Regions from separate parts of the Gordonia oleivorans genome, predicted to be linked through region 2. Evidence: predicted binding sites of a transcription regulator. Region 2 holds the regulator's gene; the other holds the start of a gene.
The links. The regulator LexA, encoded in region 2, represses DNA repair genes until DNA is damaged. The targets are predictions, from matches to a motif close to CGAACANNTGTTCG.
Positions count from the first base shown of each region.

Region 1: the regulator LexA is predicted to act here: its motif matches at 1,915-1,928, upstream of ABLE92_RS03375 (DUF222 domain-containing protein).

Region 1 is NZ_JBDZDI010000001.1:754,267-757,681, reverse strand. Features, by position in the region: gene ABLE92_RS03385 (isopenicillin N synthase family dioxygenase) at 1-714, shown strand, start outside; gene ABLE92_RS03380 (oxygenase MpaB family protein) at 716-1,780, opposite strand; gene ABLE92_RS03375 (DUF222 domain-containing protein) at 1,956-3,415, shown strand, end outside.
Region 2 is NZ_JBDZDI010000002.1:349,524-352,938, forward strand. Features, by position in the region: gene ptsP (phosphoenolpyruvate--protein phosphotransferase) at 1-980, shown strand, start outside; gene lexA (transcriptional repressor LexA) at 1,020-1,760, opposite strand; gene ABLE92_RS05030 (LysM peptidoglycan-binding domain-containing protein) at 2,027-2,626, shown strand; gene nrdR (transcriptional regulator NrdR) at 2,651-3,157, shown strand; gene hrpA (ATP-dependent RNA helicase HrpA) at 3,131-3,415, opposite strand, start outside.

The DNA.
Region 1 (3,415 bases), on a different contig from region 2:
GTGGAGGCCCGCGAGTACCCCGCCCTGGCACTGCCCGATGATCACTACGCCGACAACACCTGGCCGTCGGTCGATCATTTTCAGGCGGCGGTGTCCGCGTACTTCGCCGAGGCGCGACGGGTCGCGCGCACCCTGACGCGCATCTTCGCCGATGCCCTGGACCTGCCGCCGGAGTTCTTCGACGCCTACACCGACCACTCACTCGACGTGCTGCGGATGAACAACTACGCACTGCCACCCGGCGAGGTGGACATCGACGGAGAGCTCACCGGCATGGGGGAGCACACCGACTACGGGATCGTCACCGTGCTGTGGGCCGATCAGGTCAAGGGGCTGCAGGTCCTTGATCACCACGGAAACTGGCACGACGTGGCACCGGCCGACGGCGCGCTCCTGATCAATCTCGGCGATCTCATGGCGCGCTGGACCAACGAGCGGTGGATGTCCACGCTGCATCGGGTGAAGCCGCCGATCGTCGACGGCACCATCGAACGGCGACGGTCGGCCGCGTACTTCCACGACGGCAACATCGACGCCACCATCTCGACGCTGCCGAGTTGTGTCGGCGCCGGCAGTCGATACTCACCGATCACCGTCGGTGAGCACATCGGCGCCAAACTTGCCGGATCTCGTGCCGGACAATCCAATCCGTATGCGCAACGTGACGCCGCCCGAGTGCGACAGGCGATGGTGCGCGGCCGCGGGCAACAGTAGGTCAGTCGCCGGTGACCATACCCGGGTACGTTGCCCGACGTGCGGCGTGCACCGGGCAATAGTGAATCGGGTTGTCGCGCTCGGATTCTGAAGGAAGATTGCGCGCCGGGGTCTGCACGAGTGGTGCGTCCTTCGGGACGCGGCCGTTGACACGGTCCCACGCATCGCGTGGACGCGGGTGGCGCAGATACCGTTTCGGGGTGAGCCGGTTCATGACGAGGTTGATCGCCCTGCCCAGCAACCGGAACAGCTTCTCGTCACGTTCGGTCCACGGCAGATTCATCATCTCGCGGATCGGCTCGTCGTAGAACCCGGTGGTCAGCCAGAGGAACGCCTTCGCGTTCCGCGGCGCGATGTGCCGGTGCCAGAGCCCTTTCGGGATGAACGACAAGAACGGCGGCGGGGGCAGCGTGGAGATGTCGAGGACCGTCCGGACCGACTCGTGATCGCGAAGAACATTGCGGCACATGTGGTCCCAGTACTCGAGGAAGTCCTCGTAGGTGTCCGGTACCGGACGCATCGAGACGCCGTACTGTGCGTACCACGCCTTGGATTCCTCGAACAGTTGCCGCTTGTCATCCTCGGTCAGCCACGGCCCGAAACGTTCACACAGACGGACATTGCCGTACCAGAAGGTGGCATGCGCCCAGTAGAAGACGTCCGGGTCGAGTGCGTGGTAGCGCGACCCGTCGGGCATGGTGCCCTTGATCGTGCGGTGATAGTCGCGGACCTCGTGGCCGGTCTCCGCGACGCCGTCGGTGGCGACGGGATCGAAGATGACACCGCTGATCGGATACAACGAGCGCATCAGACGTTCCCAGCGTTCACCGAAGAAATCCGAGTGATCCCAGACGGCCTGGCCGAGTTTCGGATGCATGTTCTGCATCGATCCCGCCCACAGCCCCTGGAACATGCCGGTCCAGGTTCCCCAGGTCTCCCACGTCTTGGATCCCGGTCCCAGCGGGGCGTACTCGTCGCGCGCGGCGTCGGAGGCGGTGGCGTCGGCGACCTCCGAGGCGGTGGTGTCACTCGCGTCGGTGGCGGGGGCGGGCGAAACCTGAGTCATGAGACGAAAGTTTAGAAGCGTCTCATTGGGGTGTCAATGTGGGCGCGCACCGCCCACGGGTGTCCACAGATTCCGGGGTGGGCGTCCTCGTCAGAAGTTTTTGTCGGTGGCCGTCTCTACAATGATGGTCAGATCGAAGAGAGCTTCGACGGTCATCTTGTTCGAGGGGGCGAGGGTGAGCACCATTCCGTGGAGCGCGCGGATTCGTGGGGATGTGCGCGACGCGTTGCTGAAGCAGGGGCCGTCGCCGTGGCCGGGGTTGCCGCCGGAGTTTCTGTTCGGGGTGGATCCGGATCGGCTGGATCAGCATTCGATCAACGAGGTACTGGTCGCGATGACCGAACTGGACCGGTGCCGCTCCTATATGGCGTGGCTGGACTCGTACTTCACCGCCTATGTGGTGAGGTGTCTGACCGACCGGCCGTTGGATGAGTCGGCGGAGTACGCGCAGATCGCGGCCGAACACATGTCCCGGACTCGGAATCTCGCGATGGTGACCACCCGGCGGATGCTGGATGAGGCGATCGTGATGGCCACCCGCCTGCCGAAGACCGGGCGGGCATTACGTGAGGGGCGGATCAGTCACAGTCAGTTCCGCACCTTGATCGACCGCACCAACCTGCTCGATCCGGGACCGGCCTTGCATCCGAACACCGCCCTGGTGGATGTGGCGATCGCGGAGCGGTTGTTCAGCAGGCAGGGGCAGTGGCCGGCGACGAGTTTGCGGGACATGGTCGACAAGATCGTCTTCCAGCACGCACCGGACGCGGTGCGGGAACCGCGGAAGCGGAACCTGGACAAGCGGGGTGTGTTCACTCATTTCGAGGGGGATGGGACCGGGGAGATCACCGGCACCATGTCCGCGGAGAACATCACGATCGCGGAGAAGACGATCGCGGCCCTGGCCGACTGCGCCTGCCGGAAGGATCCGCGGACGCGGCGGCAACGTCAGGCCGATGCCATGTACTCGTTGTTGTCGGGGACGCAGTTCGCGTGTGAGTGCGGGCGTGAGGACTGTCCGTCGGTGATCCCGGAGCCGGGGTGTATTCCGGATGTGCAGATCGTGTTGCACGTCATTGCCGATGAGACCACCGCCGCGGCGATCGAGGAACGCCAACGACAACAAGAACAGCAGGAACAGGAGCAGCGGGAGCAGCAGGCGCAGGAACAGCGGAGTTCTGCCGCCGACCGCGAATCCGGAGGTGGTGCAGCCGAATCGGTGGTGCAGGTCCGGCGGCCGGAACCGAAGCCAGAACCGGCTCTTGAGCCCGAGTCGACTGCGGATGCCGCCACCGATGCGGGTGTGGCGCAGATGTCCTTGCTCGAGGAGAGCGGCTCTGACGCGGAGAATGGAACTGCCGAAACGGAACTCGCACGCGGACCCGACACTGAGCGGGAGCCGCCCGCGGATACCCGCGCGGGTGTGGCGCGGATGTCGATGCCCAAGGAGAGCGCTGCTGCCGATGACCGGTGTCCTGATGCGGCGACCGACACCGACCAATCCGACACCGCGCCAACCGGCAGCGAATCATCCTCTACGGAAACGGTTTCGGCCGCCGAGCCCCCGCTCGACGGCAACCTCGGCTACTTGATCGGGCAGGGAGCGCTCATCCCCGAGCAGATCCTCGATCTGAT
Region 2 (3,415 bases):
CGGATCCGGAGCAGGCGCAGGCGGCCGTCGACGAGAGCCGGCGCGAGGCGGAACTCGTCGCGGGCTGGTCGGGGCCGGGGCACACCGCCGACGGTCACGAGGCGGCCATCCTGGCCAACGTCGCCGACGGTGTCTCCGCGCGCGCCGCCACCGCCTATCCGGTCGAGGGAGTGGGCCTGTTCCGGACCGAACTGGCCTTCCTCGACAGCGCCGAGGCACCCACGGTGGCCGAGCAGACCGAGCTCTACCGCGAGGTGCTCGAGGCGTTCGGGGGCAAGAAGGTCGTCGTGCGGACGCTCGACGCGGGTTCGGACAAGCCGTTGAAATTCGTCGACCACGGCACCGAGGCCAACCCCGCTCTGGGGGTCCGGGGTAATCGGATCACCGCTCGGCATCCGGAGATCCGCGCCGGGCAACTCGACGCCATCGCGGCGGCCGCCCGGGAGACCGGCAGCACTCCATGGGTGATGGCACCGATGATCGCCTCGGCCGACGAGGCCGCGGAGTTCGCGGCACAGGTCCGCGGGCGTGGTCTGGTCGCCGGGGTGATGGTCGAGATCCCGTCCGCCGCGATCCTCGCGTCGTCGATCCTCGCCGAGGTCGACTTCGTGTCGATCGGAACCAACGATCTGACGCAGTACACGATGGCCGCCGACCGCATGTCGGCCGATCTGGCCGAACTCACCGATCCGTGGCAGCCCGCGGTGCTCGCGCTCATCTCGATGGTGGCCGAGGCCGGGAAACGTACGGGTAAACCGGTCGGCGTCTGCGGTGAGGCCGCCGCCGACCCGCTGCTGGCCTGCGTACTCGTCGGACTCGGCGTCACCTCGCTGTCGAGTGCTCCGGCGGCGTCGGCGGCGGTCGGTGCCAAACTCGGCGGCGTCACACTCGATGCGTGCCGTGCCGCGGCGAGTGCTGCCCTCGCGACCGCCTCCCCGGCGGCCGCACGTGAGGCCGCCACCGCGGCGCTCGCCGGCTGAATTTCGGCGAGCGCCGCACCGGGCGGGCCCGGAGCCGGATCAGATCCGGCGCATCACCGTGACGACCTTGCCCAGGATGGCGGCGTCGTCGCCGGGGATGGGTTCGAAATGCTCGTTGTGCGGCATCAGCCACACGTGACCGTCCTTGCGCTTGAAGGTCTTCACGGTCGCCTCGCCGTCGATCATCGCGGCGACGATGTCACCGTTGTCGGCCACGTTCTGCTGCCGGACGACGACCCAGTCGCCGTCACAGATCGCGGCGTCGATCATCGACTCGCCGACCACCTTCAGCAGGAACAGTGAACCCTCGCCGACGAGTTCACGCGGCAGCGGGAAGACGTCCTCGACGGCCTCCTCGGCGAGGATCGGTCCACCGGCCGCGATGCGCCCGAGAACCGGGACGAAGGTCGGGGCGGGCAGATTCGACGCGACCGCGGTGTCGTCCGGTGGGGTGTGCTCGCCGTCCTGCACGTTGACCGCGCGTGGGCGGTTGTGGTCGCGCTTGAGCAGTCCCTTGCGTTCCAGTGTCCGCAGCTGATGGGCGACCGACGACGTCGAGGCCAGCCCGACGGCGTCGCCGATCTCGCGGATGCTCGGCGGATAGCCGCGCTCGCGCACCGACTTGCGGATCACATCGAGCACGCCCCGCTGACGCGGCGTGAGCGAGGCCTCCGCGGCCGCCGCGTCGAACGGGACCTCCGGCTCGTCGGCGGCGGCCGATCCGCGGCCGCGCTTGGTCGACGACGTCGACGTCGTCGAACGTCGGTTCTTCTCACTCATCGGGTGTTCGATCCTTTCGGTCGGAAACTCTGTTGTGGTCGGACGGTGTTGTCGGTGGTCCGGTGCGGTCGGTTGTCCCGTGCAGTCGGTGGTCCGGTGCGGCCGGGGTTTGTCCGCGGGTCTGCGCTGCTGGTCAACGGCCAGGTTAGTCCAGGTCACCGACAACTTCAAACATTTGTTCGACGTGTTGCGAGAAATTGTCGGAGGTGCGTGATAGAACTTCGAACATCAGTTCCTCGAACGAGTGATCGAGATCGGAGACTCTCATGCAGAACACCTTGGTTCGCAGTGAAACCGCAGGTCAGGCGCGTCGGGCGACGGTTCGGCGCACCCCGTCCGGTGCCCGTTTCGGTGCCGCTCCCGATGCCCGGGGTGCGGCGCGAGACGATGTCACGCCCCGGCGCGGCGCGATCGTGCATGCCGGACGGCCGGTGCCGGCTCGCCGCGCCACCCCGGCGGCGCGGCACCGGCACCTCCACCGCCCGGCCGACAATCGTCCGGTCGACCGGCCCCGGGTCGCGATCCCCAGGCGCCCGGCCGGGACGCCGTGCGCCGCGCCCGCGTCGCAGTCCCGTCGGGCGGGCCGTCGCGGTGCCGCGGTGGCCCTGCTGACCGGGGTGGCGCTGGCGATGCTGGTGTGGCTGATCGGTGTCGCCGGCAGCGATTACCAGGAATCCACCGCCCCCACGCCGGTGGCCACGCAGGTGGTGCACGTCCGGGCGGGGGAGTCGCTGAACTCCGTCGCCGCGCGCGTCGCGCCCGAGATGCCGCGGCAGGCGGTCATCGACGAGATCGTCGAGCTCAACGACATGGGTGGCAGCGCCCTGCGTGTCGGTCAGGCGCTGCTGACGCCCGCATATCGCTGAGCGGTGAGGCGCTATTCTCGATGCATGCGCTGCCCGTTCTGCAGGAATGATGACACCAAGGTCATCGACTCCCGAGTCGCCGACGAGGGACAGGCGATCCGTCGTCGCCGTTCGTGCAGCGCCTGTGGCCGACGATTCTCCACCGTGGAGACCGCCGTGCTGGCGGTGGTTAAGCGCAACGGCGTCACCGAACCGTTCAGTCGGGAGAAGGTGATGCGCGGGGTGCGCCGCGCCTGCCAGGGACGGCACGTCCACGAGGACGATCTGGCCCAGTTGGCGCAGCAGGTCGAAGAGACGGTGCGCGCCTCGGGCGTCGCGGAGATCCCCAGCAACGAGGTCGGTCTCGCCATTCTCAAACCGTTGCGTGACCTCGACGAGGTCGCCTATCTCCGGTTCGCGTCGGTGTACCGGTCGTTCGATTCCCTCGAGGACTTCCAACGCGAGATCGACGATCTGCAGGGCAATCTCACGCGGCGCAACGGCACGGATGCGCCCGATGCCCTCTCAGCCGAGTCGATCCAGGGTTCGTAGCGCACGCTTCTCCGAGATCGGATATCGGGTGCCCAGCCGCTGGGCGAACAGACCCACCCGCAGTTCCTCGACCATCCAATGCGCCTGTTCGTTGACGAGATCGCGACGGGCCTCGGGTACCTCGGCGAGTCGCTGATTCCACCGCCCGGTGACCCGGTCGAGCGTGCCCATGGCCGCCCGGTCCCGGTCCGCCGATCCCGGAAGGTGTTCCAGCCGTTCGCGTGCGGCCGCCAGATATCTCGGGAGTTCGGCCAGGTG